One region of the Nocardiopsis sp. KDC1DS13DA1 genome, then DNA from elsewhere that is predicted to be linked to it. Evidence: riboswitches for the same ligand, from Rfam matches in the RefSeq annotation. Region 1 holds a riboswitch; each other region holds the start of a gene.
What was found. A riboswitch is a leader RNA that binds a small molecule or an ion and turns the genes downstream of it on or off. The one in region 1 is predicted to bind thiamine pyrophosphate.

Region 2: linked by a shared signal. The riboswitch ahead of thiD (bifunctional hydroxymethylpyrimidine kinase/phosphomethylpyrimidine kinase) and the one ahead of thiO (glycine oxidase ThiO) in region 1 are both predicted to bind thiamine pyrophosphate.
Region 3: linked by a shared signal. The riboswitch ahead of ACTVAJ_RS09640 (ECF transporter S component) and the one ahead of thiO (glycine oxidase ThiO) in region 1 are both predicted to bind thiamine pyrophosphate.

Annotation. Positions count from the first base shown of each region.
Region 1 is NZ_JBVMUY010000032.1:75,420-85,490, forward strand. It holds gene ACTVAJ_RS21385 (DUF418 domain-containing protein) at 1-1,099, shown strand, start outside; gene ACTVAJ_RS21390 (SDR family oxidoreductase) at 1,168-2,061, shown strand; gene thiE (thiamine phosphate synthase) at 2,085-2,777, opposite strand; gene ACTVAJ_RS21400 (Rv2175c family DNA-binding protein) at 2,954-3,331, opposite strand; TPP riboswitch at 3,433-3,545, shown strand; gene thiO (glycine oxidase ThiO) at 3,544-4,779, shown strand; gene thiS (sulfur carrier protein ThiS) at 4,770-4,985, shown strand; gene ACTVAJ_RS21415 (thiazole synthase) at 4,988-5,758, shown strand; gene pknB (Stk1 family PASTA domain-containing Ser/Thr kinase) at 6,023-8,017, shown strand; gene ACTVAJ_RS21425 (response regulator) at 8,108-8,770, shown strand; gene ACTVAJ_RS21430 (6-phosphofructokinase) at 8,883-9,908, shown strand.
Region 2 is NZ_JBVMUY010000021.1:123,472-133,542, reverse strand. It holds gene ACTVAJ_RS14405 (hypothetical protein) at 1-304, shown strand, start outside; gene ACTVAJ_RS14400 (LysR family transcriptional regulator) at 323-1,285, opposite strand; gene ACTVAJ_RS14395 (pyridoxal phosphate-dependent aminotransferase) at 1,418-2,746, shown strand; gene ACTVAJ_RS14390 (glycosyltransferase family 4 protein) at 2,884-4,071, opposite strand; gene ACTVAJ_RS14385 (DUF6457 domain-containing protein) at 4,473-4,727, shown strand; gene ACTVAJ_RS14380 (alanine/glycine:cation symporter family protein) at 4,908-6,332, shown strand; gene thiD (bifunctional hydroxymethylpyrimidine kinase/phosphomethylpyrimidine kinase) at 6,434-7,237, opposite strand; TPP riboswitch at 7,226-7,325, opposite strand; gene ACTVAJ_RS14370 (DUF368 domain-containing protein) at 7,362-8,291, opposite strand; gene ACTVAJ_RS14365 (acyl-CoA synthetase) at 8,725-10,071, opposite strand, start outside.
Region 3 is NZ_JBVMUY010000014.1:288,152-298,222, reverse strand. It holds gene ACTVAJ_RS09660 (protein kinase domain-containing protein) at 1-949, opposite strand, end outside; gene ACTVAJ_RS09655 (enoyl-CoA hydratase/isomerase family protein) at 1,249-2,040, opposite strand; gene ACTVAJ_RS09650 (energy-coupling factor transporter transmembrane component T family protein) at 2,153-2,902, opposite strand; gene ACTVAJ_RS09645 (ABC transporter ATP-binding protein) at 2,950-4,542, opposite strand; gene ACTVAJ_RS09640 (ECF transporter S component) at 4,548-5,159, opposite strand; TPP riboswitch at 5,264-5,372, opposite strand; gene ACTVAJ_RS09635 (transglycosylase domain-containing protein) at 5,568-7,697, opposite strand; gene ACTVAJ_RS09630 (alpha-1,4-glucan--maltose-1-phosphate maltosyltransferase) at 8,446-10,071, shown strand, end outside.

The DNA.
Region 1 (10,071 bases):
GGACGCCGCCGCACAGTTCCTCACCGTCGTGGCCGTGGACGCGCGCAGCTACCCGATGTTCGCGTTCCTGTTCGGCTACGGCATCGTGCAGCTGGCCACACGGCAGGAGGCGGCCGGGGCCGACCCGAGGGACGTCTCCGCCCTGCTGCGGCGGCGCAACCTGTGGCTGCTGGTGTTCGGGTTCGTCCACGCCCTCCTGCTGTGGATGGGCGACGTCCTGGGCGCCTACGGCCTGGCCGGCCTGCTGCTGTGCTGGCTGTTCCTCCGGCGCAGGGACACCACCCTCCTGGTGTGGGCCGGGTCCCTCACCGGCCTGCTCGTCCTGCTCTCCGCCGCCGGCCTGCTGACGCTCGCGCTGCCGCAGACCGGGGCGGAGCCCTCGGCCACGAACCTCATGGACCCGCTGGCCGACAACATCGAGAACACGTCCCCGCTGGGCGCGGCCCTGGACCGGATCCTGGTCTGGCCACTGATCGTGTTCGGCCAGGGTCTGCTGGGGATGGTGGTGCCCACGGCGATCCTCCTGGGGTTCTGGGCCGCGCGCCGCCGGATCCTGGAGGAGCCCGAACGCCACCTCGCCCTGCTCCGCTGGTTCGCCTTCGGCGGGATCGCCGTCGGCTGGCTGGGCGGACTCCCGACGGCGCTGGTCCAGACCGGCCTCTGGGACGTGTCCCCGGGTGACGCGTTCGCCCTGCTGGACGCCTCCACCGGGATGGCGTGCGGCCTGGGGTACGTGGCGCTGATCGCGCTGATCGCCCGCCGCGTCCAGCGGCGCGGGCGCGGGCCCGGCGTCGTGCTGACCGCGCTGACCGCCACCGGACGGCGTTCGCTCTCGTGCTACCTCGGCCAGTCGGTGCTGTGCGCGCCGCTGCTGTCCGCCTGGGGTCTGGGTCTGGGCGCGCGCATGACGTCGTGGAGCATGCTGCTCTTCGCGGTCGGGGTGTGGCTGGTGACGGTCGCGGCCGCCTACGCGCTGGAGCGCGCGGGCCGACGCGGTCCGGCCGAGGTCCTGCTGCGCCGCCTGTCCTACCGGCGCCCTCTGGGCGGGCGGCCCGCGGTGTCCGCCGACGGCACGGACCAAGAGCGCACCACCCGCTGACCGGAAGCCGCAAAAACGCGCGTGCCGTTCGGCGTCCGACCCGCCCTGATCCCTCAGGATGGGGTGTCATGGGCGACGATCACATGACAAACCACACCATAGGGGTGACGGGGGCGACCGGGGCGGTCGGTGGACGCGTCGCGGCCCGGATCGCACGGCTCGGGCTGACGCAGCGGCTCATCGTCCGCGACATCAACCGGGCCCCCGAGTACCCGGGCAGCAGCGCCGCCATGGCGGCCTACGAGGACACCGCGGGCTTCGAACGGGCCTGCCGCGGGGTGGACACGCTGTTCCTCGTGTCGGCGACCGAGTCCCAGGACCGGATCGACGCGCACACGAGCGCGGTGGACGCGGCGGTGGCGGCGGGGGTGTCGCGGATCGTCTACCTGTCCTTCCTGAACGCCGGTCCCGCGGCCACCTTCACCTTCGCGCGGACCCACTTCTTCACCGAGGCGCACATCCGGCTGTCCGGTGTGGACCACACGTTCCTGAGACCCAGCCTGTACCTGGACCTGTTGCCGCGTTGGGCGGACGAGCACGGTGTGGTCCGCGGTCCCGCCGGTGACGGGCGTGTGGCCTGGGTGTCACGCGACGACGTGGCGGACGTGGCGACCGCCGTGCTGACCGACCCGGCGGTGGTCGCGGTGGCCTCGAAGGCGACCTACGACGTGACCGGCCCGGAGGCGCTGACCCTGGGCGCCACGGTGGACAAGCTGTCCTCGCTCACCGGCCGCACCATCCGGTACGTGCCGGAGACCTGGGACGAGGCGCTGGAGTCGCGCCGCACCAGCGGAGCGCCCGAGTGGGCGGTGGAGGGCTGGGCGTCGTCGTACGCGGCGGTCGCCACCGGTGAGATGGACGTGGTCGCGCCCACCGTGCCGAAGCTGACCGGGCACCCGGCCCAGTCCATCGAGGGGTTCCTGCGGCGCCACCCGAGCGCGCTGGCGCACGTGGCCGTGTGACGCCGCAGGAGGTGCGGGGCCGGTTACCCGGCCCGTTCGCCCCGGACCTCTCCGGAGGCGCGGGCGACCAGCCGGGCGCGCAGTTCGGCGGCGGCCGCCCTGGGGTCCTCCGCCTCCGTGACCGCCCGGACGACCACGACCCGGCGGGCCCCGGCGTCCAGGACCCGGTCGATGGTGGACAGGTCGATCCCGCCGATGGCGAACCACGGCTTGTCGGTGTCCAGCGCGGCGGCCGCCTCGACCAGTTCCAGCCCGGCCGCGGGCCGTCCCGGCTTGGTCGGGGTGGCCCAGGTCGGACCCACGCAGAAGTAGTCGCTGCCGATCTCGGCGGCTGAGGCGGCCGCGGCCTCGATGTCGTTGTTGGAGCGGCCGATGACCGGGTCCGCCCCGATGATGTCCCGGGCCATCGGGACGGGCAGGTCCCGCTGGCCCAGGTGCAGGATGTCGGCGCGTACCGCGCGCGCGATGTCGGCGCGGTCGTTCACGGCGAGCAGCGCGCCGTGCCGCTCGCAGGCCTCACGCAGCACCTCCAGGGCCGCGATCTCCTCACGGGCCTCCAGGCCCTTGTCCCGGAGTTGGATGATGTCCACGCCCCCGGCGAGGGCGGCGTCCGCGAACTCGGCGAGATCGCCGCGCCCGCGCCGGGCGTCGGTGCACAGGTACAGAAGGGATGCGTCCAGGTGCTTGCGCAGGCTGGTTCCGTGGCTGGTCCTCACGCTGCCCACCCTAGGGCCTGTGCCGTGGGCCACCCAAGGGGCGCCGCCGGGGTGCCTCGAGATGGGCGCGCCGCGGGCGTCCGTCGGGGCGGTGGCGGGCGAGGGGCGGGCGGGATCCCCGCTCCGGGGCACCCGGACACGGGCCGGAGCTCGGCACGGACCCCGGAGGGGTGCGGCTAGAAGGCCATCCCCTGGGCCCGGCGGCGGACCTCGGTGCCCCTGTTCTCCCGCATCGCCTGGATCGGCGTCCCCGGCAGGGAGTCGTCGGGCGTGAACAGCCAGCGCAGGGCCTCCTCGGTGGAGAACCCCGCGTCGGTGAGCAGCACCAGGGTCCCCGGCAGGCCCTTGACGAGGTCGTCACCGTCGAGGAAGGCGGCCGGGATGGACAGCTCTCCGGAGCGGACGACGCCCATCATGCGGTTCTCCCGGATCAGCTGCTTGATCCGGTTCGGGCTCACGCCCAGCGGCGCCGCGGCTTCCCTGAGGGTCAGCCACTCGCCGACCAGTGCGTCGATGTCGGGTTCGCGTTGTGTCACGTTCCCAATCTGCCACATCGGCGGAGGCAGCCGACACCCTCGCGCCCCCGCTCCGGGAGCCGCCGGGGAGATCCCCGTCACCGCCTCCCGACCGGGGTCATCTAGGATGAACGCGGAAGTGAACGTCCCGCGGGAGCCGGGTGGACCCGGCTGAGAGGGAGGCTGCTCCGGCCTCCGACCGCACGAACCTGATCCGGGTCATACCGGCGAAGGGAGTGGAGCACGGCGCCATGCGCACATCGAACGAGCCCCACCCTGCGGCCAGTCGTCCTACCAATGTCGGCGACCGGGTGGTCGTGATCGGCGGGGGCGTCATCGGACGGGTCACCGCCTGGCGCGCCGCCCAGCGCGGACTGTCCGTCACCCTGGTCGAACCCGACCCCGTCGAGGAACCCCGGCGCGCCCGGGCCTCCTCCGCGGTCGCGGCGGGCATGCTCACCCCCGCCACCGAGGCGGTGTTCGGGGAGGAGCGGCTCGTCGGACTCGGTGTCCGGTCGACGGGCCTGTACGCCGACTTCGTCGCCGAGCTGGAGCGGGCCAGCGGCGTGCGGGTGGGGTACCGCACCACCGGCACCCTCCTGGTCGCCTTCGACCGCGACGACCTGGCCGTCCTCACCGACCTCCAGGACCTCCAACGGCGCGTCGGCATCGTCGGCGAACGCCTCACCAGCCGCGAGTGCCGACGCCTGGAGCCCATGCTCGCGCCGTCCGTACGCGGCGGCCTGCACGCCCCCGACGACCACTCGGTGGACCCCAGACTGCTGCTGCGGGCCCTGGCCGCGGCGGGTGAACGGACGGGGGTGGCCACGGTGGCCGACCGGGCCGAGGAGGTCACGGACACCGGATCCGGGGGCGCCCCCCTGGGTGTGCGTCTGGCGGGCGGCCGCGTCCTGCCCACCGACCAGGTGGTCCTGGCCGCGGGCTGCTGGAACGAGCGGATCGCGCTCCCCGAGCCGGTCGTGCCGCACCTGCGCCCCGTCAAGGGCCAACTGCTGCGGATGCGCCCGCCCTCCGGCGAACCGCCGATCGTCTCCCGCACGGTCCGCGGCCTGGTCCGGGGGTTCCCCGTCTACCTCGTGCCCCGCGAGGACGGCGAGGTCGTCGTCGGCGCCACCCAGGAGGAGCTGGGGTACGACACCGCGCTGACCGCCGGAGGGCTCTGGCAGGTCCTGCGCGACGCGCGCGAACTCGTCCCGGGGGTGACCGAACTGGAGATCACCGAGACCTGCGTCGGCCTGCGCCCGGGTTCGCCCGACAACGAACCGCTCCTGGGCCCCACCCGGATTCCGGGGGTGCACCTGGCCGGCGGACACTACCGGCACGGCGTCCTGTTGACCCCGGTCACCGGCGAGGTCATGGGCGAGGTCCTGGCCGGCGGCGCGCTGCCGGAGTACGCGCGCCCCTTCGCCGCCGACCGCGAGTCGGGCGTCGGCCACACGAGCACGTGGGAGAAGCAGTGGAACTGATCATCAACGGCGACCGGCGCGAGGTCACCGAGGACACCACCGTGGCCGCGGTCGTGCGCGACCTGACCGCCGCCGGGGACGGCGAGGTTCCCGGCGGTATCGCGGTGGCCGTCAACGACGAGGTGGTGCGACGGACCGCCTGGGCGGACACCCGCCTGAACCCCGACGACCGTGTGGACGTCCTGACCGCCGTCCAGGGAGGCTGACCATGACCGACATCCTCGACGACCCGCTGGTGATCGCCGGCGCCTCCTTCGGTTCCCGGCTCATCACCGGTACCGGCGGCGCCCCCTCGCTGGAGGTGCTGGAGGAGGCGCTCGTCACATCCGGGACCGAACTGACCACCGTGGCGATGCGCCGGGTCGCGCCCGGCACCCGGGGGTCGGTGTGGGACGTCCTGACCCGCAACAAGATCCGCCCCCTGCCCAACACGGCGGGCTGCTTCACCGCCGCCGACGCCGTGCGCACCGCCAGGCTCGGCCGGGAGGCCCTGGGCACCGACTGGGTGAAGCTGGAGGTCGTCGCGGACGAGCACACGCTCCTCCCCGACCCGGTGGAGCTGCTGGACGCGGCGGAGCGGCTGGTCGACGAGGGCTTCACCGTGCTCCCGTACACCAACGACGACCCCGTCCTGGCCCGCCGCCTGGAACAGCTGGGGTGCGCGGCGGTCATGCCGCTGGCCGCGCCGATCGGCTCCGGCCTGGGCATCCGCAACCCGCACAACCTGGAGCTGATCGTCGAACAGGCCGGGGTCCCGGTGATCGTGGACGCGGGGATCGGCACCGCCAGCGACGCCGCCCTGGCCATGGAGCTCGGCTGTGACGCCGTCCTGCTCGCCACGGCCGTGACCCGCGCCCAGGACCCGGTGCGGATGGCGTCGGCCATGCGCGACGCCGTACGCGCGGGGCGCGGGGCACGGCTGGCGGGGCGGATCCCCGTCCGCCGACACGCCCGGGCGTCGTCCCCGGCGGCCGACTAGGGCGTGTGTGACGGACGCCGCCGGAGCCGCCGGCGGCGTCACGTACGGTGGGGAGCACGCGGTGCTCCCGGAGCGGCACCGCACGACCGACGACGACCCAGGCGCGAACGCCTCCCGCACAGGCGGTGCGGCACGGCGCCACCGCGATCCGCGGGGCGGCCCGGGCACGAGCTTCCGCTATCGTGTCGGTTCGACACCCGGTGTCGGGTACGCGCCACCGGCCGCGAACGCCCGCGCTCCCCGCAGCAAGGACACTACTCCGCCGTGGACATGACGACTTCCGATCCCCTCGTAGGCTCGACGCTGGACCGACGCTACTTCGTCGAGTCCAGGATCGCCGGTGGCGGGATGGCGACCGTCTACGTCGCCCACGACCTGAGGCTCGACCGGCGACTGGCGCTGAAGGTGATGCACCCGTCGCTCGCGCAGGACCCCACGTTCGTCCAGCGCTTCATCAACGAGGCCCACTCCGTCGCCAAACTCTCCCATCCCAACGTGGTCCAGGTCTTCGACCAGGGCGAGGACCAGGGCCACGTCTTCCTGGCCATGGAATACGTGCCGGGCCTGACCCTGCGTGACCGGCTGAAGGCCGCCGGGCGGCTGGGGCCGCGCCAGGCGCTCCAGGCGATGGCCCCCGTGCTGGCCGCGCTGGGCGCCGCCCACCAGGCGGGCATGATCCACCGGGACGTCAAGCCGGAGAACGTCCTCATCACCGAGGACGGCCGGGTCAAGGTGGCCGACTTCGGTCTGGCCCGGGCCGTGGAGCAGTCCAACCAGGGCCTCACCCGCACCGGCACCCTCATGGGTACCGCCGCCTACCTCGCGCCCGAGCAGATCGAGCAGGGCGTGGCCGACGCGCGCACGGATGTCTACGCCGCGGGCATCATGCTCTACGAGCTGCTCACCGGCGGACAGCCGCACACCGGTGAGACGCCGATCGCCATCGCCTACCAGCACGTGACCGAGGACGTCCCGCGTCCCTCGCACTTCCTGCCGGGGCTGCCGCCGGAGGTCGACGACCTGGTCACCAAGGCCACCGAGCGCGACCCCCGCTACCGGCCCAGCAACGCCGGACAGTACCTGGCCAAGGTCCTGGAGGTCCTCAACCGGCTGCCCGAGGACGGGGAGTCCGAGGCAGGACCGATGGCTCCGGTCGCGCAGCCGGGTGCCGGAACGGCCGTCGTGACCGCCCCGCAGCTCATCGCGGGCGGCGCCGGTCCGGGCACCGAGAACGCCACGATGGTCGTCGACATGAGCGGCGCGGAGCTGGACGGCGGCGGGTACGGCGACGACGGTTACGGGGACGACTACGCCGAGGACGACGCCGACGCCCTGCGCAGGCGGCGCAGGCTCCTCCTCGGGATCGGCGCGGCGATCGTGGCGATCGTCGTCTTCGTCGCCGGGTGGTGGCTCTTCCTCGGCCGCTTCGAGAGCGTTCCGGACGTGACCGGGGACAGCATCGACGTGGCCCGCGACGCGGTCCGCACCGAGGGCCTGATCCTGGTGGAGGCGTCGGAGCCGGTCTACAGCGAGGTCGAGGCCGGCGCGGTCGCCCGGACCGAACCGGAGGCCGGGGAACGGCTGTCACCCGGGGACGAGGTCACGGCGTACGTGTCCATGGGTCCGCAGCTCGTGCCGATGCCCGACCTGGAGGGCGAGGACATCGCCAACGCGATGGCGATGATGGAGGAGCTCGGCTTCGCTCCGGACCGTCTCGTGGAGAACCCCGTGGACGCCGAGGGTGTGGCCCCGGGTGAGGTGATCTCCACCGACCCGCCCCAGGGCGAGGACGCCGACCGCGAGGAGGAGGTCACCATCACGATCAGCCGGGGCATCCAGGTGCCCGGGGTGGTCGGCCAGGAGTTGGAGGAGGCGCAGCGGACCCTGGAGGACCTGGGCCTGACCGTCGACGTCGTCGAGGAGGAGAGCTCGGACGTCGACGAGGGCCTGGTGATCACCCAGGACCCCGACAACGGCAGCACGGTGGGCGCCAGCGGCACCGTCACGCTCACCGTCTCCACCGGACCGCCCGGTATCGAGATCCCCGACGTGCGGGGCATGCGCATCAACGAGGCCCGTGAGGCGCTCAAGGACGCCGGGTTCAAGGTCAAGGTCGAACGCATCGCGGGCGGCAACGTCGTGGCCAGGCAGTCCCAGACGGGCGAGGCCCCGGAGGGCACGGAGATCGAGATCATCGCGACGCCCGGCGGTATCGACTTCGGTGACTTCGGCGGCGGAGACGACCAGGACGACGACTGAGGCCGTCCCCGGAGGGGGCGGGCGGGGTGCGCGCACCCCGCCCGCCCCCTCCCGCGTGCGCCGTCCTCCTCCCGGGATAGGCTCGCCCGCATGGAGAGCGAGGCGATCCGGGTACTGGTGGTGGACGACCACCCGATGTGGCGCGACGCCGTGGCGCGCGATCTCCACGAGGCGGGCGTCGAGGTGGTGGGGACGGCGGGCGACGGCGCCAAGGCGCTGCGGATCGCCCCGGCCGTCCGGCCCACGTTGGCCGTCGTGGACCTCAACCTGCCCGACATGACCGGGGTGGAGCTCACCTCGGGCCTGGTGGCACTGGCCGAACCGCCCCGGGTACTGGTGCTGTCGGCCAGCGGTGCCAGCGACGACGTCCTGGCCGCGGTCAAGGCGGGGGCGACGGGATACCTGGTCAAGTCGGCGGGCCGGGAGGAGCTGCTGGACGCGGTGCGCCGCGTGAACACCGGTGCGGCGGTCTACACCCCGGGCCTGGCGGGCCTGGTCCTGGGCGAGTACCGGCGCCTGTCGTCCGCGGGCTCCCCCGGTGCCGCCGAGGCGGACCCTCCGGTGCTGACCCCCCGGGAGACCGAGGTCCTGCGGCTGGTGGCGAAGGGGCTGGCCTACAAGCAGATCGCGCGGCGGCTGTCCATCTCCCATCGGACGGTCCAGAACCACGTCCAGAACACCCTCACCAAACTGCACCTGCACAACCGGGTCGAACTGGTCCGATACGCCATCGACCAGGGCCTCGACGAGTGAACCGCCGGTGAATTCCCCCGCGGGGTTGGCCTGGGTCGCACCCGGACACTATGGTCTAGACCATATGGCGGCGGGTGCCGCCCGCAGACCCACAACGTCGAGGAGAAGTCGCATGCGAGTCGGTGTTCTGACCGGTGGTGGAGACTGCCCCGGTCTCAACGCGGTCATCCGCGCCGTGGTGCGCAAGGGCATCAAGGACCACGGCTACGAGTTCGTCGGCTTCCGGGACGGATGGCGCGGCCCTCTCGAGGGCGACACCATGACTTTGGACGTGGAGGCCGTGCGCGGCATCCTGCCCCGCGGCGGAACCATCCTGGGCTCCTCCCGCACCAACCTGATGAAGATCGAGGGCGGTGTCGAGCGGGTCAAGGACAACATGGCCGGTCTGGGCGTGGACGCGCTGGTCGCCATCGGCGGTGAGGACACCCTGGGCGTGGCCCGGCAGCTGCACGAGCGCGGTGTCAACGTGGTCGGCGTGCCCAAGACCATCGACAACGACCTCAACGCGACCGACTACACGTTCGGTTTCGACACCGCCGTGAACATCGCCATGGAGGCGATCGACCGCCTGCACACGACGGCGGAGTCCCACCACCGGGCGCTCGTGGTCGAGGTGATGGGCCGGCACGCCGGCTGGATCGCGCTGCACTCGGGCATGGCCGCGGGCGCCAACGTCATCCTCGTCCCGGAGCGACCGTTCGACATGGACGAGGTCGTCAAGCACGTGGAGAGCCGGTTCCGCACCCAGTACGCGCCGATCATCGTCGTCGCCGAGGGCGCCCACCCCAAGGAGGGCCAGATGGAACTGGCCACCGGCGAGAAGGACTCCTTCGGCCACGTGCGCCTGGGCGGCATCGGCCAGCGCCTGGCCGACGAGATCGAACGCCGCACCGGCAAGGAGGCGCGCTCGGTCGTGCTCGGCCACGTGCAGCGCGGCGGCACCCCCACCGCCTTCGACCGCGTCCTGGCCACCCGCCTGGGTCTGCACGCGATCGACGCCGTCGCCGCCGGCGACTTCGGGAAGATGGTCGGCCTCCAGGGCACCTCCGTCGTCCGCGTCGACCTGGCCGAGGCCACCGACACCCTCAAGACCGTCCCGGCCGAGCGGTACCAGGAGGCCGAGACCTTCTTCGGCTGACCCCCTCGGCCACCCGCCACCGCGCACTGACGCCCGCCGTCGCCCCCGTGGCGCGGCGGGCGTGGGCGTTCGTCCCCGTGTGTCCGGTACCCCCCGAAAAACGTCCGGAGCGGTGGGCGCGGTGTTCGATACTGGAAGGGGACGGCGGGTGTGCCCGGTCCCG
Region 2 (10,071 bases), on a different contig from region 1:
GGCCGGGGTCGGCCGGATCGCGCGCGGCGGCAACGCGACGGAGGGTCTCACCGAGCGGCTGATGAGCGCCGAGCGGGAGGCCCACACCCACGAGCGCGACATGTCCGAGTTCGAGCGAGAACGCATCGACCTGGAGCACCGGGTGGTGCGGATGGAAGCCGAACTCGAAGCCCTGCGACGAAGGCGGCTGGAGGCCTACGCCCGCTGGTGGAACGCCAGGGACGACCGCGACCGCGCCCTCCACATCTGCCGCCGACTGCGCCGGCGCATCGACCGGACGCGCCGCCGGAGGAGCGACCCGTGATCTCCCGGGGAGCGCCGCTCACACGTCCCGCACGGGCCCCCGCACGGTCGGCCCGTGCCCGGACAGGCGCTCCCCGACCTCGGCGGCGGCGCTCCTGAGCGCGGCCAGCGTGACCTGCACCGCCGGGCGGCGCAGCGTCGCCGGGCGCAGAACCGCGTAGACGTGCCGCTCCGGTGGCGATCCGGGCAGTCGGCGGAAGACCAGCCCGCCCGGCGCTCCCACCATGGCCAGCGCCGGGACGGCCGCGATGCCGATGCCGCGGGAGACCAGGCTCAGGATGGTGCCCAGCCCCTCGAACTCCCAGGCCGCGCCCGGCAGTCCGCCCACCTTCGCCAGCAGCCGGTCCGTGCCGTAGCGCGACCGCTCGCCCTCCGGGGCCACGATCCACGACTCGCCGAGCAGGCGCTCCAGCTCCAACGGCTCCTCCGGGTCCGCCAGCCGGTGGTACTCGGGGACGGCCAGCACCAGCGGGTCGCGCAGCAGGTGGACGTGGCGCAACCCGCTCTCCGGGCCGGGGCCCGGATGCTGTCCGGTCCAGTCGTCGACCAGGGCGATGTCGACCTCGCGCGAGCGCACCTTCTCGGTGCCCGTCGCCAGCAGGGTCTGGCGCAGCACCAGCTGCATGCCCCCGTGCGCGCGCAGCGCGGGGGCGAGCAGCGGGGCGAAGGCCACGGCGGCGGTCGGGAAGGCGGTCACCGTGACCACGCCGATCGCGACGTCCGCCTGCTCGGCCAGGACCGACTCCGTGGCCTCCACCAGCGCGAGGATCTCCTCCGCCTGGACGACCAGGAGCCGTCCGGCGTCGGTCAGTTCGGCGCCCCGGGCCGAACGGTCCAGGAGCGCGACCCCGGTCTCCCGTTCCAGGGTGGCCAGCTGCTGTGACACGGCCGAGGGCGTGTATCCCAGGGCGGTGGCCGTGGCAGCGATGGTGCCCCGCGCGCTGAACTCGCGGAGGAGGTGGAGCCGTCGAAGATCGAGCATAAGCTCATCTTATGCTCACCATCGAAAAGACTCGCTTGTACTGATGGAGCAACGCGGGCAGGCTGAACAGTGACAGACCGTCACGCCATGGTGCGGTCAAGCGCCAGAACATGAGTCGGAGATGAGTCATCGATGACCGTCACTGTGTCCGCGACGCTCGCCGTCAACGAGGCCCTCGCAGAGAAACGACGCCAGGGGGTGCGCGTCCTGCCGCTCGGCTTCGGCGAGGCCGGGCTCCCGGTTCACCCGGTGCTGCGGGACCAGCTCTCCGCCGGCAACGGCGCCAACGCCTACGGCCCCGTCGCCGGTACGGAGGCCCTGCGGGAGGCGGCCTCGGGGTACTGGGAGCGGCGCGGGCTGCCCACCGACCCCGGGATGGTGATCGCCGGTCCCGGCAGCAAGCCGCTGCTGTACAGCCTCCTCATGGAGATCGGCGGTGACACCGCCATCGCCGCGCCCAGCTGGGTGAGCTACGCGGCGCAGAGCCGTCTGCTCGGGCAGCGTCCGCTCATGGTGCCCACGGCCACGGGGGAGGGCGGCCTTCCCCAGCCCGACCTGCTGCACGCGGCCGTCACCGGCGCCCGTGAACAGGGCCGCACCGTCAGCGCCGTGATCGTCACCCTGCCCGACAACCCCACCGGTACCGTGGCCCGGCCGGACACGGTACGCCGCCTGGCGGAGGTGGCCCGCGAACTCGACCTGGTCATCATCTCCGACGAGATCTACCGCGACCTCGTCCACCCCGCCGCGCCCGGCGAGGCCCCGGCCGAGGTGCGCAGCCCCGCCGAGTACGCGCCCGAGCGCACCGTCGTCTCCACCGGCCTGAGCAAGAACCTGGCCCTGGGCGGCTGGCGGATCGGTGTCCTGCGCCTGCCCGACTCCGAGATCGGCCGCCGGCTGCGCGGCGGCCTGCTCGGTGTGGCCAGCGAGATCTGGTCGAGCCCGTCCGCCCCCGTGCAGGCGGCCGCCGCGCACGCCTTCACCGAACCCGCCGAACTGGTCGACCACATCGGCCGCAGCCGCCGCCTGCACGGACTCGTCGCCCGGGCCGTCACCGACGTGTTCGTCCGCGCCGGGGCCGCGGTGGCCACCCCGCGCGCGGCCTTCTACCTCTACCCGGACTTCGAGCCGCACCGCGAGCGGTTGGCCGCCCTGCACGGGGTGGCCACCGGAGCCGAACTCACCGGGTTGCTCCTGGAGCGGTACGGGATGGGTGTCCTGCCTGCCGCCGAGTTCGGTGAGGGGCCCGAGGCCCTCCGCATGCGGGTCGCCACCAGCCTGCTCTACGGCGAGACCGAGGAGCGCCGCTACGCCGCGCTCGCCGCCACGGACCCGCTGGCCCTGCCGTGGATCCGCGCGCACCTGGACCGTCTGGAGGAGGTTCTCGACACCCTGCTCGAAGGGGCGCCGGCCCCCGTCGTCCCCGAGCCGCAGGAGGGAGCGGAGCCGCTCTACTGTTGAGGACCCGGACCGCGCCCGCCACGTGAAGGGGGCGAGGCGGACGCGTCCCGTCGGCCTCCCCCGGGGTTTCTCCGGGGGAGGCCGCTCACCACGGCCTCCGGTCCGCCGGGGCGTGTGCCGCGGCGGCACACGACGTCTCAGGGCGCCCCGGTGCCGACGGCGCCGGACCGGGAGCCCTCGGTGCGGCCGCTGCCACCGAAGGTGTGCCGACCTCCGGCCCTGGCCAGCTCCCGGCTCGGTGCGATCACCGACCGGTAGTGGTCGACCAGCTGCGAGCCGACCGCCTCCCAGGTGCGGTGCGCCACCGACGGCCGGGCCGCGGCCGCCATCCGCTCGCGCACCTGACGGTTGTGCGCCAGCCTCCCCACCGCGACCCGCAGTTCGCGTACGGACTCGGGGGAGTACAGCAGCCCGTTGCGCTCGGGGACGACCAGGTCCACGGGGCCGCCGGAGTTCGGTGCCACCGCCGGGACCCCGGAGGCCAGCGCCTCCTGTACCGCCTGGCAGAAGGTCTCGTCGGCGCCGGTGTGCACGAACACGTCCATGGACGCGTAGAGGCGGGACAGGTCGTCCCCGGTCCGCTGCCCGGTGAACACGGCCTCGGGCAGGCGGCGGCGCAGCCGGGCGCGTTCCGGGCCGTCCCCCACGATCACCAGCCTGATCCCGCGCAGCCGGGCCACGTGGGTCAGCAGGTCCACCCGCTTGTCCTTGGCGAGGCGGCCGACGTAGCCCACGATCGTCTCTCCGCCGGGGGCCAGCCGGCGGCGCAGCTCCTCGTCGCGGTGCTCGGGGGAGAAACGCCGGGTGTCCACACCGCGCTGCCACAGGTGGAGCCGGGGGAAGCCCTGCTCGGTCAGGGTCCCCATGGTGGCCGAGGAGGGCACCAGGGTGCGGTCGACGGCCGAGTGCACCCGGCGGAGCATCGGCCACACGGTCTGGCCGCCGGGCAGTCCGTACCGTCCGGCGAACCCGGCCAGGTCGGTCTGGAACACGGCCACGGTCGGCAGCGCCCAACGGCGGGCGGCCTCCACCGCCGCGTGCCCGAGCAGCGCGGGCGAGGCCAGGTGCAGGACGTCGGGTGCGAAGGCGCGGACGGCGGCGGTCATCGTGCGCAGGGCCGGGAGGCCGACCGCGAAGTCCCGGTAGAAGGGCAGGGGGAGGGAGGGCATGCGGATGACGGGGAACCCGGCGTAGGAGGTGGGGCCGTGTCCCGGTGCCAGCACCACGGCCTGGTGACCCGCGGCGGCGAGCAGGTCGGCGACCCGGCACACGGAGTTGGTGACGCCGTTGACCTGGGGAAGGAAGGACTCGGTCACGATCGCCACGCGGAGAGGGGCGCAGGGCGAGGCGGCCGGGGGCCGTCCGTTGGGGGTGGTGGTGGGCGACGAAGTGGGAGGAGCTGCGGCCGGGGGCCGTCCGTTGAGGGTGGTGGTGGGCGACGAAGTGGGAGGAGCTGCGGCCGGGGGCCGTCCGTTGGGGGTGGTGGTGGGCGACGGGTGGGCCGGGGACATGAGCAGAGCTCCCAACGCAAGGGGGATGACCGACTCCGACGCTAGGGTCGGGGGGTGAACCACCGTCGGGTCCCCGGGGAACCGGGACCGAAGGTCGGGCGTGGTTTCGCCGAGCACCGGGTGACACGGGCCGAGCGGTCGGGTGGCCGGGGGGTGGCCCGACGGTGGATAGGATCGCCTTCCGTAGCCGCATCACAACTCTAGGGAGTCGTTCGGTGACCCTCGTGGAATGGGCGGAGTTGGTCCGCGCCGAGCTGGACCTGACCGGGGCAGACCCCGTGGACAAGGCGGACGTCGACCGCGTCCTCGACCTGGCCAGGGACGCCGCGCACTCGGTGGCGCGCCCGGCGGCACCCCTCACCACCTACCTTCTGGGCGTCGCGGTGGGCCGGGGGGCGGACCCCGCCGCTGCCGCCGCGGTCCTCAGCAGGCTCGCGCTGGCCCAGGCAGGCGGGGACACGGACGCCTAGCGCGCGTCCGCAACGGTTACGACGGGTGACCGTGACGCGATCGTGACGAACCGCTGCAAATCTGACACCACCCCTGGGTGTCCCGGCCTGGTGGGCACCGTTCCCCCGTGAATGGCGACTCCGCCGACCGCGGGCACACGACCATCCCCCGGTACCTGATCGTGATAGGGAGATCCCCGCATGGATCAACTCCTCGACATGGCTGGCCTCGTCAGCACCATCATCTGGGGACCGTACGTCCTCATCCCGCTGCTGCTCGGCGTCGGTGTGTTCCTGACCGTCCGCCTGCGGCTGCTCCAGCTCTTCCGGCTGCCCCACGCCCTCTGGCTGGCCTTCGTCCGACGCAAGGAGGACGCCTCAGTCGAGGGCGACATCTCCCACTACCAGGCCCTGAGCACGGCGCTCGCCGCCACCGTCGGTGTCGGCAACATCGCCGGTGCGGCCCTGGCCATCGGGGTGGGCGGCCCGGGCGCCCTGTTCTGGATGTGGATCGTCGGCTTCTTCGGCATGGCGACCAAGTACAGCGAGGCGCTCCTGGGCGTCATGTTCCGCCGCACCGACGACAAGGGTGAGCAGAGCGGCGGACCGATGTTCTACCTCAAGTACGGTCTGCCGGGCGGGCTCGGCACCACACTGGGGGTGGCCTTCGCGGTCTTCGGCGCCGTCGCGGCGTTCGGTATCGGCAACGGCACCCAGGCCAACGCCGTCTCGCAGCAGATCACCAACATCACGCCGCTGGCGCCGTGGATGGTGGGCCTGCTCCTGATGGTCCTGGCGGGCTCCGTCATCCTCGGCGGGATCAAGAGCATCGGGCGCGTGGCCTCCGCCCTGGTGCCCCTGATGATCGTCGCCTACATCAGCATCGCCCTGATCATCCTCATCGTGAACTGGGCGGCCATCCTCCCGGCGCTCCAGCTCGTGGTCACCGACGCGTTCACCGGTACGGCCGCCGGCGGCGGTTTCGCCGGAGCGGGCGTCATGCTCGCCATCCAGATGGGCTTCGCGCGCGGCATCTTCTCCAACGAGTCGGGCCTGGGCACCGGCGCCATCGCCGCCGCGGCCGCCAAGACCAGGCAGCCGGTCCGCCAGGCGATGGTCTCCATGACCCAGACCTTCATCGACACGATCATCGTGGTGACGATGACGTGCCTGGTCATCATCACCACCGGGGTCTGGCGGGGGGAGAACAGCGACGACGGTTCGCTGCTGACCACGGAGGCCCTGACCGAGGGGCTCGGCTCCATCAGCCCCGGGCTGGCCCCGGTCGGCACCTACGTTGTGGCGATCGCCGTCGCGGTGTTCGCCTTCACCACCCTCCTCGGCTGGGCGTACTACGGCGAGCGGTGCGTGGAGTTCCTCGGCGGGCGCAGGCTGGTCCTGCCGTACCGCCTGGTGTTCATCGCCGTCATCTACGTCGGGTCGGTCGCCGCGCTGGACTCGGTGTGGCTGTTCAGCGACATCGCCAACGGGCTCATGGCACTGCCCAACCTCATCGGGCTCCTGCTGCTGTCCCCGGTCATCGTGGCCGAGACCCGGAAGTTCTTCGCCCACCCGGACTGGAAGGACCCGGACGCCGTCATGGACGACGTGAGCAAGGGCGGCTAGGGCCCGCTCTCCGGGAAACACGACGAGGGGGACCGCGCCCGGCGCGGTCCCCCTCCTTCGTGCGTCGCGGTGCCCGCCACCGCCAGAGGTGACTGTGCTGACTACCACCACAGGTGGAAGTGGTGCACCGGCCCCTGGCCGCCGCCCGCGTCGATCTCGTCGGCGCGCCGGATCGCCTCCGTCAGGTACGCCTTGGCGTCGGCGACCGCGGTGGCGGTGTCGGGGCGCTGCGGCAGGAGCGCGGCGATCGACGAGGACAGGGTGCAGCCCGTGCCGTGCGTGTTGCGGGTGGCCACCCGCGGGGCCCGGAACTCGACCGGCGCGGCGTCCCGGGAGACGAGGACGTCGACGCTCTCCTCCCCGGGCAGGTGGCCGCCCTTGAGCAGGACACGGCGCGGCCCCAGGTCCAGCAGCCGCTCGGCCTGGGCGTGCATACCCGCCAGGTCGGCGGCCTCGGACTCGTCCAGCAGGTCCGCGGCCTCGGGCAGGTTCGGGGTGATCAGGTCGGCGCGCGGCAGCAGCCGTGTGCGCAGCGCCTTGACCGCCGAGGGCTCCAGCAGCCGGTCACCGCTCTTGGCGACCATCACCGGGTCCACCACGACGTTGCGCAGCCCGTGGCGCGCGATCGCGTCCGCGACCGCCTCGGTGATCTCGGCGGTGGCGAGCATCCCGACCTTGACCGCGTGGACGGCGGCGTCGGTGAAGAGCGTGTCCATCTGCTGGACCACGAACTCCGCCGGGACGCCGTGGACGCCGGTCACCCCGCGCGTGGACTGGGCGGTCAGCGCCGCGACGACGGTCATCCCGTAGGTGCCGTGCGCGGAGAACGCCTTGAGGTCGGCCTGGATTCCGGCGCCGCCGCTGGGGTCGCTTCCGGCGATGGACACGATGTTGTACGCGCTCATGGGCGTCCCTTCGCTAGTGCTAACTAGGGCAGGTTCGACGGGTGTGTTCTCAGCCGGAGGGGATCCTCCGGCACCCCGCGCCGTCGGGGCGGTGCCGCCCCGGACGTTCTGTGCTGCTACGACCCTAGTGGACGGGGGTGGAGTGGTGCCGGTGGGAGGTCCCCGCCCGGTTTTTCTTGCGGTGCTCGTAGACGACGGCGGCCACGACGACGGCGAAACCGACCGCCATGAGGGTCACCGTCAGCGGGATCTCGGTGGGGGGGAGGATCTCGCGCTCCTCGGTCTGCCACGGCCACAGGGCGCGCAGGGACCCGGCCATGAGGCCGGTCAGGACGACGAGGGTGATGTGGTGGTAGTTCTCCAGGAGGAACTGGAGGAGCTTCACGAACAGGGAGAGGCCGGTGATCGCGCCCAGGGCGAAGGCCCCGATGTAGACGAGGTCGAGGCTGGCCACCGCGTCCTTGGTGGGCACGTACAGGCCGACCGTGACCAGGATGAACGAACCCGACACCCCGGGCAGGACGAGGGCGCAGATGGCCACGGAGGCGACGAGGAAGACGACCAGCGGGTTGGCGGGCAGGTTCGCGCCGGGAAGTCCCGTCAGTGAGAAGGCCAGGGCCGCGAAGGCCAGGGCGACGAGGTAGTGCCAGGCCTTCCAGGGCTTGCCCGAGCCGGAGTAGGGCACCCACAGGGAGGCGAGCACCAGTCCGAAGAAGACGGCGTGGGCGTACTGGGTGTGCTCCTCGACCAGCGGTGCGATGAGCAGCAGCGCCAGGATGAGCGCGACGGGCATGCCGACGAGCGCCGGGACGAGCACGCTCCAGTTCACGAGGCGGAACTGTTCCTGGGCGCGTTCTCTGCCCCGGCCGCGTGGGACGTCGGTGACGTAGCGCTTGATGCCGCTGACCATGTGGCCGGCGCCGCCGATCAGGTCGTCGTACAGGCCGACGATGAGTGCGACCGTGCCGCCGCTGATCCCGGGCAGGGCCTCCGAGGTGCCCACGGCCCCGCCGCGTACCGCGTTGAAGATGAAGGAGCCTACTGACTTGGCCATCTGAGTTGTGAGGCGCGAGCCCGGATGCTCCGGGAGGGGGCGCGCCGTCCTCCGTCCTAGTGGTGTCACCGTACCCACCCTCGACCGGGTGGAGGTGGCGTGTTGTCTCGCGGGGGTCTGGGCCCCGACCGTCGCCCGTTCCGACGCGCCGATCCCCTGGGAGGGTCCGCCTTGTGGTCCGGAACCGGGTGTGGGGGGTTCGGGGCGGCCGGGCGTGGTCAGTCTAGCGGCGCGGGTGGCTGGGCAGAGCGTCTGCGAGGGGCCTGAAAACGGGTTTCGGCTGGTTGCGCGGGCATTGCCTTGGTGGCCGAAATGTGGTGCTTCGCCGCACGGGGGTGCGGTGGTCCGCACCCCGTGCGGCGAAGCACCGCGCGCTCCCCGGGCCCGGGCTTCCCAAAGGTCGCGGAGGGTGTGCCCGCGGTACGGCGGAGGGTCAGAGGGCGGCGTGCTCCGGTGCCGTCCCGGCGGGCCCCGCCGCTCCCGTGTCCCGCCGCGCGACCGAGGCCGCCCACCGGTAGTCCTGTTTGCCGACCGCCGTCCGGCGGACCCTGTCCACGACGTGCACGCTGCGCGGGACCTTGAACCCCGCCAGGCGCCCCCGGCAGTGCGCGCGCAGCTGGGCGGCACCGAGTTCGGCTCCGGGAGCCAGGGAGACCAGGGCGGTCACCCGCTGGCCGAGCCGCTCGTCCGGGGCGGGGACGACGATCGCGTCCTCCACCAGCGGGTGCGCCTTGAGGACCGCCTCCACCTCCTCGGGGTAGACCTTCTCCCCGGCGGTGTTGATGACGACGCTGCCCCGGCCCAGCAGCATGACCGAACCGTCCCGCCCCCGGGTCCCGTAGTCGCCCGACAGCGCCCAGCGCCGCCCGTCGGCGTCGACGGGGAAGGTCCGCGCGGTCGCGATCGGGTCGTTGTAGTAGCCGAGGGGGATGCGCCCGGTGCGCGCGATGCGGCCGACACGGGTCGCCCCCGGACGCAGGGGGCGCAGGGAGTCGTCCAGCACCGCGATGCTGCCGCCCATGGTGAAACTGCGGCCGTCCCCGCCCCGGTCCTCGTCCTCGGGGGCGGTCGCGGACCCGCACACACCCGTCTCCGACCCGCCGTAGGCGTCGGCCAGGGCGATGTCCTCGCGCCAGGCCTGCCAGAGGGCCCGGACCGCGGGCGTGAGCGGAGTCCCGCCGGAGCGCACGGAGGTCAGTTCGGGGCACAGCCCGGGCTCGGTGAGCAGGTGCCGGGCGAGCGGGCGCGCCATCGCGTCCCCGACCAGCTGGACCACGTGCACGCCCTCGCGGTGCGCCAGTTCCAGCACCCGGTCCGGGGCGAAGCTGCGGTCGGTGGAGAGCACCACGCGCTTGCCGCACAGCATCATGCTCAGGGCGTTCCACTGCCCGGCGGCGTGCATGAGCGGTCCGAGGACCAGCATCCGCTGCGGGAAGCACCGCGCGGCGCGTTCGGCGACGTCCTCGGGGGTCCGGGCGCGCGGTTCCCCCGGGGCGCGCCGCTCCAGGGCCGCGCGGAAGATGTCGGCCTGCCGCCACAGCACCCCCTTCGGGTAGCCGGTCGTGCCGCCCGTGTAGAGGAGGTAGTGGTCGTTGCCGTAGGTGGGGGGCAGGATCGCCGGGTCCGCCGGGGCGGCGGCCAGGGCCTGCTCGTAGTCGGTCCCGTCGAGGTCGGTGTCGCGTACGCCGCCGTCCTCGACCAGGAGCACGTGGCGCAGGCGCGGCAGGTCGGGACGGACGGCGGTGACCTTGGCGGCCAGGGAGTCCTCGGCGATCAGCGC
Region 3 (10,071 bases), on a different contig from region 1:
CGGCCGCCGCGGCTCCGCCCAGGCCGCCGCCCGGGTCCCCGAGGTCGTCCACGGGCGCGTTGTACACGGTGTGGTTGCCGGTCAGACCGGTGGATCCGACACCCGTCTCCTCGGTCCAGGGCAGGTCCAGGTTGAGCTGTCCGGTCCGCTCGACCAGCTCCGCGGCGTTGGGACGGCGGGCCATGTCCCGGGAGACCGCGGCGGCGACCAGCGGGCGCAGCGCCTCGTGCGTCCCGTCCATGTCGATCTCGCCGTTGAGGATGCGGAAGAAGATGACCTCGAAGGACCCCGCGCCGTAGGGCGGCCGCCCGGTGGAGGCGAAGGCGACCGTTCCGCCCCAGGCGTGGATGTCGGTGGCCGGGCCCAGGTCGGTCCCCTCGATGACCTCGGGCGACAGGTAGCTGGGCGTCCCGACGAAGGTGCCGGTCTGGGTCAGCTTGGCCCCGTCGACCGCGTGCGCGATACCGAAGTCGATGACGATCGGCTCACCGTTGGAGATGATCACGTTGCCGGGCTTGAGGTCCCGGTGGATCACGTCCACGGCGTGGATGTCCTTGATCGCCCGGGCGAGCCCGGCGACGAAGCGCGTCAGCGCCCGGCCGCGCAGCGGACCGTGGTCGGTGACCGTCGCGTCCAGTGTGGGTCCGGGAATGTACTCCGTGACGACCCACGGCAGCTCGGCCTGGGTGTCCGCGTCGATGACCTCGGCCACGTTGGGGCTCTGCACCCGGCGCATGGTCTCGACCTCGCGCGCGAGGCGGGCGCGGGCGATGTGGTCACCCGCGACCTCGGGCTTGAGAACCTTCACCGCGACGAACTGATCGGTCCGGGGGTCCTCGGCCTGGTACACCACGCCCATGCCGCCCTGCCCGATGCGGCGACGGATCACGTAGTGGCCGATGCGCTCCGGCAGCTCCTCACCCGTGGGGAAACCTGCCGACATTGCCATCGAGAACTCATCCCCTCAAAAGACCGCATTCCGCCTCGTCCAGCCTATCGGTCGGGGGGATGGGTCGTCGTTGGCTCGTGGACCCGTCCAGGGCCCGTGTGGTCTTTTCGCTACCGCCGGGGTGTGGGGGCTCCGGCGCTCCGCCCCACGGTCCGTCGCCGGAGGGGACCACCACGAGTATGACGGAAGATCAGCGCGATCGGTTCCCGTCCGATCCCCGGTCCCCGGCCGGGGCGACGGCACCGGACGTGCTCCGGTGACCGCCGCCCGCGCGCCGGGGCACGGGCGGCGACGCGCCGTCAGCGCCCCGAGAACTCGGCCTTGCCCGGACCCCGCTCGATGAAGCTGCGCATGCCGCTCTTCTGGTCCTCGGTCGCGAACAACCCGGCGAAGTGCAGGCGCTCGATCTCCAGGCCGCTGTCCAGGTCGGTCTCCAGCCCCCGGTCGACGGTCTCCTTGGCGGCGGCCAGGGCCACCGCCGGGCCCTCGGAGTAACGGGAGACCCTGGCCACGGCCGCGGAGTAGACCTCCTCGTCCGCGACGACCTCGTCCACCAGGCCGATCTCCAGGGCCTCGTCGGCCCGTACGTGGCGGCCGGTGAAGATGAGGTCCTTGGCCTTGGCCGGGCCGATCAGGCGCGGCAGGCGCTGGGTGCCGCCCGCCCCCGGGATGACGCCGAGCGTGATCTCGGGCAGGCCCAGCTTCGCCTTGGCCCCGGCGACCCGGAAGTCCGCGGCCAGCGCGAGCTCGCAGCCGCCGCCGAGCGCGTAACCGCTCACGGCCGCCACGACCGGCTTGGGGATGCGGGCCACGGCGGTCAGGGCGTTCTGGAGGCCGCGCGAGTACTCCAGCATCTGGGCGTGGGTGAGATGCGCCATCTCCTTGATGTCGGCACCTGCCACGAAGGCGCGCTCCCCGCCGTAGAGCACCACGGAGCGCACGGCGGCGTCCGTGGACACCGCGGCCGCGGCCTCCGCGATCTCGCCGGTCACCTTCGCGTTCAGCGCGTTGAGCGCCTTGGGCCGGTCCACCCTGATCACGGCGACCGCCGGGTGCTCCTGGTCGGTCTCCACGCGCACGAACTCGCCCACGGGTTCCACCTCATTCGTTCGACGACGATGTCTCGGGGCCGGGGCGCGTCCAGCGGACACCTGCTCCGCTGCGCGGCGCCCCGGCGGTTACTTGGACTACCTATCACCCGGGTCAGGAGAAGAGCAGCACCAGGGTCCCCAGAGATCCGGAGACCGCGTACGCGGCCACGAGCAGCGCGGGCGCGGCCACCAGCAGCGCCGTGTCCGCGCGGCGCCAGTGGCTGGTCCTGGCCCGGGAGCGGGGGCCGGTACCGAACGCGCGCGCGTCCATGGCGGTGGCCAGCAGCGTTCCGGTCCGGATCGAACGCACCAGCAACGCGAACAACCGACCGAAGAACAGCGGAACCGCCCGGAGCGGATTGCGTCCGGCCTCCAGTCCGCGCGCCCGCCGCGCCAGGCTGATGGTGCGCCACTGGTGGGCGAGCAGCGGGATGAGCCGCAGGGCCGCCAGCACGCCCATCGCGGGCCGCTCCGGCAGGCGCAGCCGCTGGACGAGTCCGTCCGACATCTCGGTGGGGTCGCTGCTGGCCGCGGCCAGCAGCCCCGGCAGGGCGATCGCCAAAAGCCGGACCGCGGCGCCCACCGCCCCCTCCGCGCCGTGCTCGCCGTACAGGTAGTTGACCAGCCCGCTGGACAGGCCCATGAGGAGGAAGGGGCCGCCCAGGACGAGGAGGGTGCGCCGGTCGATCCCGCTGAAGGGCACCGACAGCAGCACCACGGCCAGCACGACGCCTCCGGTGACCGCGTCCACGGCGGGCACCAGCCCCAGGGCGAGGATCAGGGCGGCCAGGAGCTTGGCCGCCGGGTTGAGTCCCGTCATCCAGTACCGGGCGCCGCCGTCCTCGGGCACGTCCAGGGTCATCGCGTCGCCGTCCGCGCCGCGCGCAGGGCCGACCTCACGTCCGGCGCTCACTCGCTGCCCCCTTCCCGTTCGGCACCGACCCGCGGCGCGTCCGTCCCCGGAGGACGGCCGCCGGACACGGTGGTACGCACCCTCCCGCCGGCCACGAGCACGCGCGTGTCGGTCAGGTGCCGCAGCAGCAGTTCGTCGTGGGTGGCCATGAGCACGGACCGCCCCTCGGCCCGCAGGGCCCCCAGCAGCTCCACGAGCTCCGTCCACGTCCGCGTGTCCTGGCCGAAGGTCGGCTCGTCCAGGGCCAGGACGTCCGGGGCGTGCGCGGGACCGGAGCTGAGCGCGGTGGCCACCGACAGGCGGCGTTTCTCCCCGCCGGAGAGCGTGTAGGGGTGCACGTCGGCGAGCCTGGTCAGGCGCAGCCGCTCCAGCAGCTCGTCGACCCACGTGTCGGCCGCGCCCCGCTCCATGCCCGCCCGCAGCGGGGCGAACAGCAGCTCCTCGCGGACCGTGGGCGTGACGAACTGGTCCTCGGCGTGCTGGAAGACCGTACCCACGTGCCGTGCCAGGCGGCGGGCGGGCCAGCGCCGCAGCGGACGCCGGTCGGCCTCGGCCAGCGGACCGCGCGGGAGCACCGCGCCGCGGTACGGCCTGCTCAGCCCCGCCAGCATCATCAGCAGCGTCGACTTGCCGGCGCCGTTGGGTCCGGTCAGCGCCGTGGCGGTCCCGGCCGTCACGGACAGGTCGACCCCCGACAGCACCGTGCGCGGCGCCGCCGAGCGCGCGCCCAGTTCGAACGGGGTGCGCGCGGTGACGCCGACCGCCTCCAGCAGGGGGGAGCCGCCTGCCCCCGGGGGCAGGTCCGGTTCGGGCTCCTCACCGGGGATCCACACCCCCTGGTCGGCCAGGGATCGGCCGTGCTCGGCGAAGACCTCGCCGGGCTCGCCGTCCGCGATCACCCCGCCGCCCGGCTCCAGGACCACGACCCGGTCCACCAGGTCCACGACGTCGGCCACCCGGTGCTCGACCAGGACGAGCGTCGCCTCGGTCTCGGCCAGGAGCCGCTGGAGGACACCGCGCACCAGCGCGGCGCCGTCGGGGTCGAGGTTGGCGGTGGGCTCGTCCAGGAGCAGCAGTCGCGGGCGCATCGCCAGGGCCCCCGCGATGACCAGGCGCTGCTTCTCGCCGCCGGACAGGGCTCCGGTCGAGTGGCGCCGTCCGTAGGGGAAGCCCACCTCGTCGAGGGAGGCGTCGACGCGCGGCCAGATCAGGCCGGGGTCCACACCGAGGTTCTCCAGGCCGAAGGCGACGTCGTCCCCGGCCCGCGCCATCACCAGCTGCGTCTCGGGGTCCTGGCTGACCAGTCCGACCAGGCCGCGCCGCCGGTCGGCGGGTTCGCCGTCCACCAGCAGGGTGCCCTCCTGGTCGCCGCTGATGGCGCTGTCGGGGCCGGTGAGCCCCGCGAGGGAGTGCAGCAGGGTCGACTTGCCCGCCCCGGAGGCGCCCAGGAGGAGGACGCGTTCGCCGGGTTCGATGGTCAGATCGACACCGCGCAGGGCGTGGGAGTCCCGGCCGGAGTGCTGCCAGCCCCAGCCGGAGAGCTCGACGCGCGCGCCGGGCCCTCCAGCCGGGTGGAGGCGCTCACCCATCCCGCTCAGCCCTTGGCCGACGGGAAGGGGGCCAGCGCGCCGGTCCTGGCGAGCGCGGTGGTGATCAGGCGGGCGCCGACTCCGGCGATGACGGCGGCGCTGACGATGACGATGGCGCCGTAGGCGAGCTTGAACTCGATCGGCCAGGCGACGTTGTAGGTGATGTTGTCACGGATGGCGGGGGAGATACCGGCGACGGCGGCGGCGAGGACGGCCACACCCATGCCCCAACGGCGGTAGCCGAAGGCCAGGAAGACCAGCTCGGGCAGGATGCCCTGGAGGGCGCCGTCGAGGATGACCATGATCCCCCACTGGGTGCCCAGCACGGCCGAGACGGAGGCGGCGGCGATCGAGGTGAGGAGGGCGGCGCCGGGCTTGCGGATGATGAGGCCGCCCAGGACCCCGGAGATCAGCCACATGCCGTAGACGACCGCCTGCCCGGGCGGGAAGCCCACGAACAGCGGGGTCGTGACGGTCCACACGATGTTCCACAGCCAGAAGACGACGCCGATCGCGACGCCGATGACGGCGGCGACCACGATGTCGACCGTCCGCCAGCCGCGGATCCCGCTGACGAGGCCCTGCTTGTATCCGGTCCAGCCGGTGTCGGTGCTCATTCCTGTCCCTTCGTCGGGTGACGAGGGGCCATGCGGCCAAGAGCGTCCCGGCGGGCGTGCCGCGCGCACCGTGCGAACACCGGTGCGCGGGAGACACGCCACCGGTGACGGTTCCTACGACTTCCTTCGCTGGCATTACCCAGATCAGGTGTGTAAGGGTCTGCGGCGACGGTGCCGCACTCTCAGCGCTCATGCGCTCCCCTGTCGGTTGTGCACCATTATGCGACACATACTGCCTGGTAGTGACACGCACCACCCGGCTCGTGGCGTCAGCCGACCTCGCCGGGCCCACCCACCGTCTCCGGCGGCCGTCCGGATCCCCGGCCGCCACGGCGTTCCCGGCTCCGACGGCAGCGGGTACCGTGCCGCGGGCGTCCGTTGAGGACGTGACGGGCCCAAGCCCACGGCCTACCCGTCACCGTCCTCTCCGTCCTCCTCCTCGTCCCCGTCGCCGGAGGCCTCGGCGTCAGGGTCGCCGAACGCCGCGGGCGAGGCCGCGAACCCCTCCGCCGGGAGCGACGCCGTCGCCCCGCTCATCGTGTCCCGCCAGATCGGACCGGGCACGGTTCCGCCGTAGACGATCCCGTAGTACCGACCGCCGATGGTCACCCCCTGGAGCGGGTGGCGCTCACCGCCCCGCACGTCTCCGACCGCCACCGCCGCGGCCAGGTTCGGCGTGTACCCCGCGAACCACGCGTAGGCGGCCCCGTCGGTCGTGCCCGTCTTGCCCGCGGCCGGACGCCCGATACCGAGACCGCCCGCCGTGCCTCCGTTGAACGGCTCCTGGAGCAGGTGGTTCACCCCGTCGGCCACCCGCTGGCCGACCGTGCGCTCGCACGCGGCCTCGACCGGGATCTCCTCGTGGCCCTCCTCCCCCGGTCGGCCGACGACCACGGCGCCGACCGGTACCGGGGCGCAGTGCACGCCCCGGGCGGCGAACGTGGCGTAGGCGGCGGCCAGGGTGAGCGGGGAGACCTCCTGGTCCCCCAGGGTGAACGAACTCCACACCCCCAGCGGCTGCCCGTCGGCGCGGTGGACACCCGCGCGCTCGGCCATCGTCGCGGTCTCGCACAGCCCCACCCGGCGCTGGAGCTGCGCGAAGTAGGTGTTCACCGACCCCCGGGTCGCGGTGACCATGGTGTGCGTGCCCGAGTTGCTCTCGCCCGCGTTGCGCACGCTCCACGGTTCCATCCGGGCGCCGTCGCAGTTCGTCAGACCGCTGATCGTCTTGTTTCCGGGCGACCGAAAACTGGTCCCGTAACCCATGCCCTCGTCGAGCGCGGCGGCGAGGGTGAACGTCTTGAACGTCGACCCGGCCTGGTAACCGGTGGTCCCGCCGTCACGCCGGTCGACCGCGAGGTTGATGGCGGTCGTCCCCGGATCGTTCTCGTCGAAGCCGTACCGCAGGTTCTGGGCGAGCGCCCTCACCTGCCCGGTACCGGGTTCGACGAGCGCCTGGGCGGCGAAGCGCGTGGACCCGTCGTGGGGCACGTGGCGGTCGACCGCCTCCTGGGCCGCCTCCTGCATGTCCGCGTCCAACGTGGTCCGGACGGTCAGTCCGCCCTGGCGCAGCACGCGCAGCCGTTCCTGCTCGGTGTCGCCGAGCACGTCCGTGCGCCGCAGCCAGCGCATGACGTAGTCGCAGAAGAACGGGTACTCGCTGTGGTAGCAGCTCCCGCCGCGCGGTGTCGGATCCAGGCCGAGGTCCCGGGCCGCGTACCGGTCCGCCTCCTCCCGGCTCAGCTCCCCCACGGCCACCATCCGGCCCAGGACCAGGTCGCGCCGCCCCCGGGCGGCCTCGGGGTTGGTCAGCGGATCGTAGTACGACGGTGCCCGCACCAGCCCGACCAGCAGCGCGGCCTGCGCCGGGTCGAGGTCGGCGGCGGGGACGGAGAAGTACCGCCGCGCGCCCATCTCGATCCCGTGCGCGCCGGCGCCGAAGTAGGCGAGGTTGAGGTAGCCCTCCAGGATCTCGTCCTTGGTCAGCCGCCGTTCCAGGCCGATCGCGTACCGGAGCTCGACCAGCTTGCGGGCGAGGCTCCGCTCGCTCGCCCTGGCGGCCTCCCCCTCGTTGTCCGCCGTCTCGATGAGCAGGTTCTTCACGTACTGCTGGGTGATGGTGGAGCCGCCCTGCGTGTGACCCATGGAGGTGAGCACGGCCGCGCGCAGGACACCCTGCGGGTCGAAGCCGTGGTGCTCGTGGAAGCGGTCGTCCTCGACCGCGAGCAGTGCCGCGGGAACCCACGGGCTGATCTCGTCGAGCGGGACCACCTCGCGCTCACGCTCGGCGATCTCGGCGAACGGCCGACCGTCGGTGTCGGTGAGCACGACCCGCTCCGACAGACGGGGCACCTCCAGGTCGTCGGGCATCGCCATGAAGAGGGCGGCGGTGTCGCGACCGACGATCCCCGCCGGCCCGACCCACGGCAGCACCAGGGCGGCCACCAACAGGCCGGCCACCACCGCGACCCCGACCAGCCGTGCGAGAGCGCGCGCTCCCTCCACGCGCGATGCTGCCCTCCGGATCGACCCCGTCACGTCGCCCCCTCACGCCGTGTGGCGCCCGCCCCCGCTCGGCGGGGGACGGGTACTGCGCCGACCACCCTCCCAAGGGACCCGCAAAGGGAGGACCGGCATCCAGGGCGTGTCCCAGAAAAGCTTCCCCAATCCATGGCAAAGCTCCCATATCGAACATCAGAGACACATCATCGCAATCTCCGCAACACCCGGGAAGCACAAGTGAAAAGACTCGATATCAAGAGAGATCACGCGCAGAGCGGCCCGGCATCACGAACGAACCGAATCCGATGCACGCGCTTTCAGGGGGACACGCCGGACTCCTGGGGATGTCCGGAATGCGAGCCGACAAACCAGGGACGCATTCGATCATCCCTACCCAGCACGACGCGGAGCGCAACACGACCGTGGAGTTTTCCGACTTTTCTCCAGAGAACCATGCGAAACACCCACAGAGACCCCTGCATCGACTGTTGCGCTATGCACTGTTTGCGAAGTTTGCCCAGGTGAAACCCGCCAAATACCAGGCATGCCTCCGAACGACCAGTGTGACGAGGATCACAGAAATTATCCGGCCCCGACACTCCGCCAAACCCCACAGGAGGGCAGACGATAGACAGCGGAGGGCACCGAAGCCGCAATCCGGACAGTTTTGCCCGGCCTCTTCGTTAACGCTGCCTTTCCTCGTATTAACTGCACGTTATTTCGATCTCAAACCCAGCCTCCCGCAGTCCACAACGCCCGAACCACGACAATTACGGTGTAGCCAGTGATCGGACGCCTGCCCATACTTGACATCTCTCCGGACAACGATCTCGGACCCGTGAAAGCCGTTCCAGGTGAACGCTTCACCGTGGCGGCGACGGTCGTCCGCGAGGGGCACGACTCCCTCGCCGCGGGCGTCGTCCTCCACTCACCCGAGGGCCGCCGCGAGGCACTCGTGCCCATGCGCGAACACGCCCCCGGCACCGATCGCCACGAGGCCGAGATCAGCCTGCCCACCGAGGGCGGCTGGGCCTTCTCCGTCGAGGCGTGGACCGAGCCCTTCACCACCTGGCACCGGGCGGCCCAGGTCAAACTCCCCCTGGACCAGGACACCGACCTGGTGCTGGAGGAGGGCGCGCGCATCCTCGCCCGCGCCGCCCGCCGCGTCCCCCGCACACCCGCGCTGGCCAGGGCCGCGAAGGTCCTGCGCGACACCTCGCTGCCGCCCCTGGAGCGCCTCGCCTCCGCCGTGACACCCGAGGTCCTCGCCTGGATGGCCGACCACCCCGTCCGCGAACTCGTCACCCGCTCCAGGCGGACCCGGGTCGTCGTGCACCGCGAACGCGCGCTCTTCGGCTCCTGGTACGAGTTCTTCCCCCGGTCCGAGGGCGCGCAGGTCGACACCGCCCCCGGGCACGAGCGCTCGGGCACCTTCGCCAGCGCCGCCAAGCGACTGCCCGCCATCGCCGACATGGGCTTCGACGTGGTCTACCTGCCGCCGATCCACCCGGTGGGCGGCACACACCGCAAGGGCGCGAACAACGCGCTGACCGCGCAGCCCGGCGAACCCGGTTCGGTCTGGGCGGTCGGTTCGGCCGACGGAGGGCACGACGCCGTCCACCCCGATCTGGGCACCCTCGCCGACTTCGACGCGTTCGTCGCCGAGGCGGCCGAGCACGGCATGGAGATCGCCCTGGACCTGGCGTTGCAGTGCTCTCCCGACCACCCCTGGGTCACCGAGCACCCCGAGTGGTTCACCCACCGCGCCGACGGCTCCATCGCCCACGCCGAGAACCCGCCCAAGAAGTACCAGGACATCTACCCGCTCTGCTTCGACACCGACCCCGACGGCCTGTACACCGAGATCCTGCGCGTCGTGCGGCACTGGATCGACCACGGCGTGCGGATCTTCCGGGTCGACAACCCGCACACCAAACCGGTCGCCTTCTGGGAGCGCCTGCTCGCGGACGTCGCCCGCGAGCACCCCGACGTCCTCTTCCTGGCCGAGGCCTTCACCCGCCCGGCCATGCTCCGGACCCTGGCCAAGGTGGGCTTCCACCAGTCCTACACCTACTTCACCTGGCGCAACGGCAAGGAGGAGCTCCAGGGCTACCTCACCGAGCTCAGCCAGGAGACGGCCCACTACCTGCGGCCCAACCTCTTCGCCAACACACCCGACATCCTGCACGCCTACCTCCAGCACGGCGGGCGGCCCGCCTTCGCCGTCCGCGCGGTCCTGGCGTCACTGCTCTCGCCGACCTGGGGGATCTACTCCGGGTTCGAACTGTGCGAGAACACGCCCGCCGCCCCCGGCAGCGAGGAGTACCTGGACTCGGAGAAGTACCAGTACCGCCCCCGCGACTGGGCCGCCGCGGAGGCCGCCGGAACCACCCTGAGCGGGCTGATCAGC